2 linked regions of the Desulfatibacillum aliphaticivorans DSM 15576 genome follow. The protein of the gene in region 2 binds, or shares a complex with, the protein of the main gene of each other region. Links are inferred from orthologs where the notes say so. Each region holds a gene or a part of one and is shown on either strand. Other genes may lie near its edges.

Region 1 (4,471 bases), on a different replicon or contig from region 2:
ACATGCTGCTCATGAAAGGCGTTGAATCCAGGACGGGGCGTTTGATCCGGCAAAGCCTGGGCATGCGGTTTTACATCCGCTCTCAAATTGTCGGCCTGAAAGAAGAGCATCTGTCGGCCGTTATAAAGGAAGGCAAAAACCGCCTGGAATGGACCGATCTGATGTGTTTGTTGATAAAGGCTTCGTCAATCGCCCGTAGAAATGGCGAGAAAGGCAAGGAAATCAGCATCTTAAAAACAGCGCTCAGTTTATATCCATACAGCGTTGTGGTGAACAACATGCTGGCGGATTGTTATGAAAGCCAAGGCATGGTCGAAGAGGCCCTGGAGTGCTACCGTTTAGGGAAAATGGATCGTCTGGTTATCACTCCGGCTTTGAAGGAAATTCTAAACCGCAAGATGGACCAGCTTCGACGCCAGACGAAAATCGTCTAAAGGGGCAACACGAATTTTTGCTCTTTCACCCGGACTCCCCATTGGTCGCCGGGGTGCTCCTCCACCAGTTTAAAGCCGAATTTCTCGTAAAGATGGCGGGCCAGGGCCAGGCCTTCGAAGGTCCAGAGATAAATGCTCGGGTATCCCTGACGCTTACAGAAATCGATTGAATCCTGCAGCAGGCGGTTGCCGGCTCCCGTGCCCCGTAAAGCGGACGAGGTGATGAACCATCTCAGGTGAGCGCCTTCTTCTTCGGCCTTGATTGCATCTATGGCCAAGGATCCGTGAACCCTTCCGTGGGTGAGGGCCACCTTAAAATAATCCCGGCCCGGGACGAACCGGTTTAAAAACTCGGACAGATCGCTGGCGACCTTGGCTTCAAAGTATAGGCCGAAGCCCCAGTTTTCGCTGTAATACCGGGCATGCATTTCGGCCACGCGGCCTATGGCGCCAGCCACGTATGTCGCAATCACCACATGTTCCATACAATCACTCCAAAATCAGTTCTTTGAGGGACAGCCGCGGCCTGGGCTGGGGGTCTTCATCCGGGTAGCCGATGGGCAGCATGGCCACGGGAAAGAGATTGTCGTCCCAATGAAAGATTTCCTTGATCATGGGGACGTCAAACAGCCTGACCCAACAGGTTCCCAGGCCGAAGTCCAGGGCTCTCAGCACCATATGCTCCACGGCGATGGCCACGTTCAGGGCCACCAGTATGCCGATCTGCTCCACGGGCAGGGATTCCATGTCTCCGGTTCTCTTAACCAGGATTTTAGCAATCCGGTCCTCAATGGCCGTGATCTTTCCCAGATCCTGCACCCCGGACATGGAGCCGTCCAGATATCCCCGCACATCCGCGCAGCACATGACAATAACGGGGGCATTGGCGACAAACATTTGGTTGAACGCAGCCTTGGCCAAACGCAGCTTGGTTTCGCCGTCCCGGACGATCTTGAATCTCCATGGCTGGGCGTTGCATCCTGAAGGCGCCAGGCGCGCTGCGTCCAGAATCTCCATGAGGTCGTCTTCGGGAAAGGAATCCCGCTTGAACCGCCGGATGCTGCGTCTTTGATGGATGGCTTCCTTGGTGGTAAGCATAGGCGCCTCCTCAAACACTTAAAATAAGTTGTAAATGACAGACTATACTTCCAGGCAACCGATAAAATCGGAAATGTCCTTGATTTGATTTTCCATGAAATAGGCTTCAATGCCTTCGAGAATTTTAACGGGAGACGCGGGGTCCACAAAATTAGCGGTCCCGACCTGGATGGCCGAGGCTCCGGCCATAAGAAATTCCAGGGCGTCCCTGGCGTTCATGATCCCCCCTATTCCGATGACCGGGACTTTCACCACTTTGGCGACCTGCCAGACCATACGCAGAGCCACGGGCTTGATGGCCGGGCCGGAAAGCCCGCCCGTAATATTGGCCAGAACCGGCCTGCGGGCGTCCAGATCGATGGCCATGCCGGTCAGGGTGTTGATCAGGGATATGGCGTCGGCGCCGGCGTCCTCCACGGCGCGGGCGATGGCGGTCACGTCCGTGACATTGGGGGATAGCTTGACAATGACCGGCTTCCGCGTTCTGGCCCGGACCTTTCCCACGAGCCGGGCGGCCATCATGGGATCCACGCCGAAAGCGATGCCGCCGGCGGAAACATTGGGGCACGAGATGTTCACCTCTATGCCGGCCACGTCCTCCACATTGTCGATCCGGGCGGCCAGTCTTTCGTATTCTTCACTGGTTTTACCGTAGATGTTCAAGACCAGCGGCGGCGCCAGCTTGGTGAGTTCGGGGAGCTTGTCCTGGAAAAAGGCCTCGATGCCCATGTTTTCCAAACCGATGGCGTTAAGCATGCCGCAGGGAGTCTCCACCACGCGGGGCGGAGGATTGCCGGGGGAAGGCTCCAGAGACAACCCTTTGACAATGACGCCGCCCAGGCGATTCAAATCCATGAGGGAGGCGAACTCCGTAGCGTACCCGAAGGTGCCGGAGGCTGTCATAACAGGGTTATCCAGAAATACTCCGCCCAGTTCCACTCCTAATGCGGGCTTGTCGCTCATCCAACTACTCCTTGGTCATCTTTTTGGCCACCGCCCTGATCCTGGCTTCCAGATTCAACAAATAAGCAGGTTCGGGCTGCTTTGGAAAAGGTTCGTCATCGTACTCTTTTTTCCGAACTTCCGCCATAACTTTTTTCTCATCCATATCATGCTCTTGGAGAAGATCCCAGACCCAGTTCTTGAATTCCTCGCATTGGTCCATGACTCTTTTGAGATATTGTTCGGCGTCCTCTCCCGTATAGGCGAAAATGTGGCCGAGCACCAAGACTTCCACGGGCAGGGCCACCAGCTTTTTGAGGGAATCCAGGTACATGTCGTAATCCACGAGCATGTCGCAAATGATGTAGCCGTCCTTATTGGGAATTCCCGCGGCTTCCGAGGCGATAAGCGCCTTGATTTCCGGGATATAATAGCTGAGGGTGTCCTTGGTGTGCCCCGGAGTTTCCAGAACCTGAACCGTCAGGGAGTCGGAAACCCTGACCTCGTCGCCCTCCTTGAGGACCTTTCCCACTTCAAAAGGCATGAAAGGGGCGGCATCCAGTTCCTCGCCGGAATTCTCCGCCATCATTTTTTCCGCGACCGCGCTCAACTGCTTGATGACCTGAACGGCGCCCGGTCTGGTAAAAACGTACTCCGCATAAGGCGAGCAAGCTATCTCTATCCCGGGATAGGCCTGGGCGAAATATCCCGTGGCGCCGCAATGGTCGAAATGGGAATGGGTCAGGAACAATTTGACGGGCTGGTTTCCGTTTAAAATCTTCTTGATTTCCCGGACGTAACGAGGCCCCATGCATGCAAAGCCCGCGTCGAATATTACGGGTTTTTCCCCTTCCAGCAAAAAAACCGGAGCTCCTGGTTCACCTATCATATGCAGCCCTTTTGCAAGCGGTCCGGCTTGGGTGATGATCATGATAAACAGGCCTTTCTATATGGAAATGTAAAAACAGGTGCGTATTATGCGTGACTCCAATACCCTTCAATCCATGAAGAATGTGCAACAGGGAGAAAAACTAGTCAAGCGATTGCTCGTTTTATTTCCAAATAACGGGACTATGGCCGGTTAAAATCCCGTGTTTCACCAAATGCCTCTTGCATGCCCCTGGGAAAATTAGTATATCTTTCCCTGTAACAACGCTTCCTAATCCATACATATAAACCGGCCGTTGACGCGCATCCTAAGAAAAGGCGACGTCGTTCACGTGAAAGGCGCCGGCATGAGACGCCCTTGGGACAAGGACATGGAGTCCATTGCCGCAGCCGCTGAGGAAACCATGGACTGGACCATTATTGGATAAAATCTTGTAAGACATGATATAGTTACACCTGGATCAGAACCAACCTAAACCACGTAATCTGAGTGAAGGAGGAGTGAATGAACTGGTATGTTGGAGTTTTGAAGAACTATTTTGGATTCAGCGGGCGCGCGCATCGCCAGGAATACTGGATGTTCGTGCTGTTCAATTTTCTTATCATGGTCGGCCTGGGCATCATTGAAAACATTCTCGGCTTGCCCGGGGTGGTGAGCGGCCTTTACAGCCTGGCGGTTTTCATTCCCTCCCTGGCGGTGGGTTTCCGCAGAATTCACGACATCGGCAAGTCCGCATGGTGGCTGCTCATCGGATTGGTTCCGGTTATTGGAATCATTGTTCTTATAATTTTCTTTGTGCTCCCCAGCCAGCCCCAGTCGAACCAGTACGGGCCCGTCCCCGCCTGATGCACGTCCATTTTAATGGATTGACAAAAAACGCCGGCTTTCCAACGAGGGCCGGCGTTTTTATGTCTTTCCACGTTCAGGGAACCAGGCCCTGGATAATCCCGGAGTCTGTGGGGCCTTTAAAATCCAGCCGTTTGATGTCTTTCATTCCCGCGTTGCGCATCATATCCATTAGCTGGCCCTGGGAGTACGCCCTGCCCTCTTCCGTTCCCAACATCATATTGATGGAGAACAAGGTGGGGAACAGAGGCCCGTCCATCGT
Region 2 (4,375 bases):
CAGGGGCGATCGTGCTGATCGTCTCCGCCCAATGGCCCGCCGTGAGAATCAGGCATTGGGACGTGCTGCTGCAAGCCCGGGCCGTGGAAAACCAGGCCTTTGTCATCGCCTGCAACCGGTGCGGCAAGGATCCGGAGCTTGTTTACGGAGGCCGGTCCGCCGTCATTTCCCCGTGGGGCGAGGTTATAGCCGGCGCCGGAGGCGGGGAGACTTTGCTGACGGCCGCCCTTAACCTGGATGAAGTGAAGGACTTTCGCACCAGAATCCCCTGCCTGGAACATCGAATTCCGGAGGCTTATGATCTCGAAAATATTGTCGAAAAATGAACTGATTAAAGCTGTTGAAAAAGCCAAGGCGAAAAACAAAACCGTGGTCTTCACCAACGGATGCTTTGACATCCTCCACGTGGGCCACGTGCGCTATCTGGCCGAGGCCAAAAGCCAGGGCGACGTCCTGGTTCTGGGCCTGAATTCGGATCGGTCCGTGCGGGAAATCAAAGGCCCCAAACGCCCTATTGTTCCCGAAGCGGAACGCGCCGAGGTTTTAGCCGCCCTGGAGTCCATTGATTTTATATCCCTGTTTGACGAGCCGGACCCGCTGGATCTCATCCTGGCCGTCATGCCCCAGGTTTTGGTCAAGGGCGCGGACTGGCCCGAAGACCAGATCATCGGCGCCAGGGAGGTCAAAGAGGCTGGAGGCAAAGTCGTGAGGGTGGATCTGGCGGAAGGCGCTTCCACCACTAATATCATCCAAAAAATATTGGATCAGGGGTAGGGCCATGCTGGAACCGGGAAAAAACGGAACCCAACTGGTGCGCACTCCGGGGCTGAGCCGCTTTGACGAGATTGATCACGGTTTTTTTTCCAGGCACGGAGGAGTCAGCCAGGGGGAATTGGCCTCCCTGAACATCGGAACCGCGGTGAACGACGATCCGGACCTTGTGGCGAAAAACAGGCTGGCCATTGCCCGGGCCATGGGCGCCGATCGCCTGGCTTTCGTCAAGCAGGTGCACGGCAAGGAGGTGGTCGTCTTAGACTCGAAGCCGGATCCAAGCTCGGACCCGCTTTGGCAGACGAACCTGGAGGCCGACGCCATAGTCACCAACCTGCCCGGCGTGTTTTGCGCCATCGCCGTGGCCGATTGCCAGCCCATATTGCTTTACGATCCCGAAAAAAAGGCGGTGGGCGCAGTGCATAGCGGGTGGCGGGGCAGCTTGCAGAATATTGCGGCTCACGCCGTGGAAGCCATGGTCCAAGCCTTTGGATGCAACCCTGCCGGCATGATCGCCGCCATCGGCCCTTCCCTGGGCGCCTGTTGCGCGGAGTTCATCCATTATAGAACGGAAATTCCCGAGGAATTCTGGAAGTACAAAGACGAAAAGGACCATTTTGACTTTTGGGCCGTCACCCGCGACCAACTGACGGCGGCGGGACTGGAAGGCCGAAACATCGACTGCGCAAACATCTGCACCAAATGCACGCCGGAGCATTTTTTCTCGTACAGGGCGAGCCATGCATCGGGCCGCTTCGCCGGAGTCATAGGACTCAAGCCCGCGTAAAAGAGTATCGACTTACAAACCGGGTTCTGCTAATCTTAAGGGGTTAATTCTACTTAACGGGAGAGCATGCCTTGAAATTATTCGACACAACCGCCCTGGTCCTGGAAAACAAGGAAATCCAGCCTGGATATTTTCGCATGGAACTGGCCGCCAATGACATCGCCTGCGCCTCGGCGCCCGGCCAGTTTGTGATGGTCAGCCCCGGCGACTCCATACAGCCATTGCTGCGCAGGCCCTTTTGCGTCCATGACGTGAAAGAAGGAGCCGACGCGAAATGGGTTCTGACCATCCTGTTTGTCGTGATCGGGGAAGGCACCCGAATTCTATCCCGGAAAACGCCCGGAGAGACAGTGCAGGTGCTGGGGCCTTTGGGCAAAGGATTCTCGTTGAATACGGACACGGAGGAATGCCTGCTTGTCGCCGGAGGCATTGGTACGGCCCCCATGGTGTTTTTGGCCAGGTATCTGGCCCAGGAGTTCAGCCCGGTTTCATGCAAGGTGCTGTTGGGCGCCAGGACGGCCAACGACGTGCTATGCCGGGACGTGTTCGAGCAGATCGGCCTGGAAGTGCAGGCAGCCACCGAAGACGGAGGCCTGGGCGCCAAGGGCTTGGTCACGGCCCTGCTGGACAAGGCCTTGGAGGGAGATGCAGCCAGGCAAATTTTCACCTGCGGCCCCATGCCCATGCTCAAGGCGGTCGCCGCCATGGCCAAGGAGCATAATACCCCCTGCCAGGTTTCCGTGGAAGCCGCCATGGCCTGCGGGATGGGCGCCTGCCTGGGGTGCGCCCTGCCTAAAAAGGAAGGCCAGGCCAAGCATCTGCACGCCTGCATGGACGGTCCGGTCCTGGACGCCAAGCTGTTGTGGAGTTGAATTGCATATGAATGAGATGGAGGACGCCCCCCTCTTCTCTGCTTCTCCCTGTGGCTGACGCCAAGTTGCGTTCAAACAACTGATTGTCTTCCGAATAAAATCCTTAAGGGCGCTGGGTCCCTGCTTACAGGGATGACGGCCATGGAGATAAGCCTGCAAAAAACCGACATTTTGTTGGGTTTCGCAAGCTCCATCCAACCTGCGCCGCACAAGTTTTAGAAGGTCGGATGGTTCTGCGTTAAGTTTTTCCTGCTTAATAGGCAGGCGAAAGAAATGCCGCTTCGCCTGGTTGAAGCCTGTGTCTTTGTTCGCAGGTTCATCCGACAGTTTTTTGAGGGCAATCTTAAGAAGTGAGTAAACAGAACTGTTCCAATGATGACGCCTTGATGCGCCGTCCGAACGCCCCTTTTTGGGCCCCAAAAAACAAATCAAGAACTCCGCCCTTGTTTCCGATTAAAAGAACTGATATCAGGCGTGGTTTTGCGGTTTCCGGTCCATGAACTTTTTCAAAAGGCGGGACCGGTTCGGTCGCGCCCCTGGATTACAGACGCAGGCGAGGGCGGCAGAGTCGCGAGGCGGGCGGCAAAGCTGGCCATATCCGGTTTGATTGACATATACCGAAGAGGGAAAACCGCCGGTTTGGATTGACACCCGGGAAAGAGCCCCTATTATTAAATGACATCCAGCCGATTGCCTCCAGGCTTGAACCCGATTTTCCGCCGTTTTTTTAGGGCGCCGCATGGTTTGACATGGGCACGGATCGGTGCTAATTTATTATGTTTTGAATGCCAATGAACCAGGAACGCAACGAGTCTATGCAGGAAGTTACGCTGATCATCAAAAACGAACTGGGCCTCCACGCCCGATGCGCAGCCATGGTGGCCAAGACGGCCTCCAAGGCCAAGGGCGCCGTGTTTTTAAGCGCCAGCGGAAACACTGCCGACGCCACTGACATTCTGGACATGCTCATGCTGGCGCCCCACGCCGCCCAAGGCATGGAAATTTCCATCGCCGTCCAGGAAGCCTCGGACGCGGAAATCCTGGAGGAACTGGCCGCACTGGTCGAGGACGGATTTGGAGAATATTAGGTCCGCAGAGCCCATGGCCCGACTCTGTCCCAGCGAGACCCCCCCGGGCCGAAAACAATGAATCGCCAAAAAACATTTACAATGCCTGAATCAGAAAAAAAACAAATAACGCTCCATGGCATTCCGGCCGCCCCTGGCATATGCATCGGCCAGGCTTATCTTGTGGGCACGAACTCAATGGAAGTCGTGCGCAAGTACCCTGTCCGGAAAGAGGATGTCACGGAAGAGTCCGCCCGCATGCGGCAGGCCGTTAAGAAATCCGAAACGGAAATCTCCCTGCTGATCAAAAAAATGCAGCAGGACAACTCCCAGCAGTCTTTTATCCTGGAGTCCCATCTTGCGGTCCTGAAGGACAAAATGTTTTTCGGCAGCACCATTGAGACCATTGAACAGCAGCAGGTGAACGCTGAGTGGGCCCTGAAAATCACCGTGGACCGCCTGACCCATAATTTCAACAAAATCGAGGACGAGTACCTCCGGGACCGGTCCAGCGATATATTTCACGTGTACGAACGCGTCATGCGCAACCTGGTGGGGAACGACGACAAAGGCATCGACACCATCCATAAGCGCGTGATCCTGGTGGCGCCCGACCTTTCCCCGGCGGAAGCCAGCCAGATCCGCGTGGAATGGGTCCAGGGATTCGTCACGGACCGGGGCGGCCGCACCTCCCATACGGGAATCGTAGCCCGCACCCTCCAACTGCCCGCGGTGCTGGGCCTGGGGAACGCCACAACCCAGATTCACACGGAAGACGTCATCATCGTAGACGGCATCGCCGGCCTGGTCATCGTCAACCCGGATGAAAACACTCTGGTGGATTACTCGGAAGCTGAGGCCCGATACGAAAACCACCT

Evidence for each region. The genes of interacting proteins can lie anywhere in the genome.
Region 1: the proteins of G491_RS0111980 (region 2) and G491_RS0107785 are in contact, whole or in part, in a crystal structure (PDB 5UE9), measured with the Lactococcus lactis proteins. The link is inferred for Desulfatibacillum aliphaticivorans DSM 15576 from one-to-one orthologs. Residues at the interface, in WP_023189152.1 of Lactococcus lactis: Leu4, Gln5, Ala47, Ser48, Met49, Leu50, Leu51, Arg52, Arg53, Met95, Leu98, Arg223, Met224, Ala225, Cys226, Ile228, Gly229, Ala230, Cys231, Tyr232, Ala233, Val235, Glu236, His237, Asn243, His244, Ala245, Lys247, Glu250; in WP_025017116.1 of Lactococcus lactis: Gly25, Phe27, Phe29, Glu32, Tyr33, Lys35, Tyr36, Lys48, Phe56, Thr60, Pro61, Arg62, Val63, Ala64, Glu65, Thr66, Ala67, Ser68, Gly69, Met70, Ile74, Gln77, Pro223, Glu251, Phe274, Ala275, Pro277, Phe278.

What each region holds. Positions count from the first base shown.
Region 1 is NZ_AUCT01000007.1:67,390-71,860, forward strand. Bases 536-3,492 are described here. They hold G491_RS0107785 (dihydroorotate dehydrogenase), read right to left. Parts: upstream 2,496-3,492; coding sequence 1,575-2,495; downstream 536-1,574. Other genes in these bases: G491_RS29885 (GNAT family N-acetyltransferase), read right to left, coding at 536-919; G491_RS0107780 (nitroreductase family protein), read right to left, coding at 924-1,532; G491_RS0107790 (MBL fold metallo-hydrolase), read right to left, coding at 2,500-3,363. In the rest of the region: G491_RS0107770 (tetratricopeptide repeat protein), read left to right, coding at 1-434; more of G491_RS29885, read right to left, coding at 431-535; G491_RS0107800 (DUF805 domain-containing protein), read left to right, coding at 3,868-4,209; G491_RS0107805 (methyltransferase), read right to left, coding at 4,286-4,471.
Region 2 is NZ_AUCT01000011.1:11,583-15,957, forward strand. What follows is about bases 669-3,529. They hold G491_RS0111980 (dihydroorotate dehydrogenase electron transfer subunit), read left to right. Parts: upstream 669-1,629; coding sequence 1,630-2,430; downstream 2,431-3,529. Other genes in these bases: rfaE2 (D-glycero-beta-D-manno-heptose 1-phosphate adenylyltransferase), read left to right, coding at 669-774; pgeF (peptidoglycan editing factor PgeF), read left to right, coding at 779-1,558; G491_RS0111985 (HPr family phosphocarrier protein), read left to right, coding at 3,246-3,518. In the rest of the region: G491_RS0111965 (carbon-nitrogen family hydrolase), read left to right, coding at 1-326; more of rfaE2, read left to right, coding at 298-668; ptsP (phosphoenolpyruvate--protein phosphotransferase), read left to right, coding at 3,600-4,375.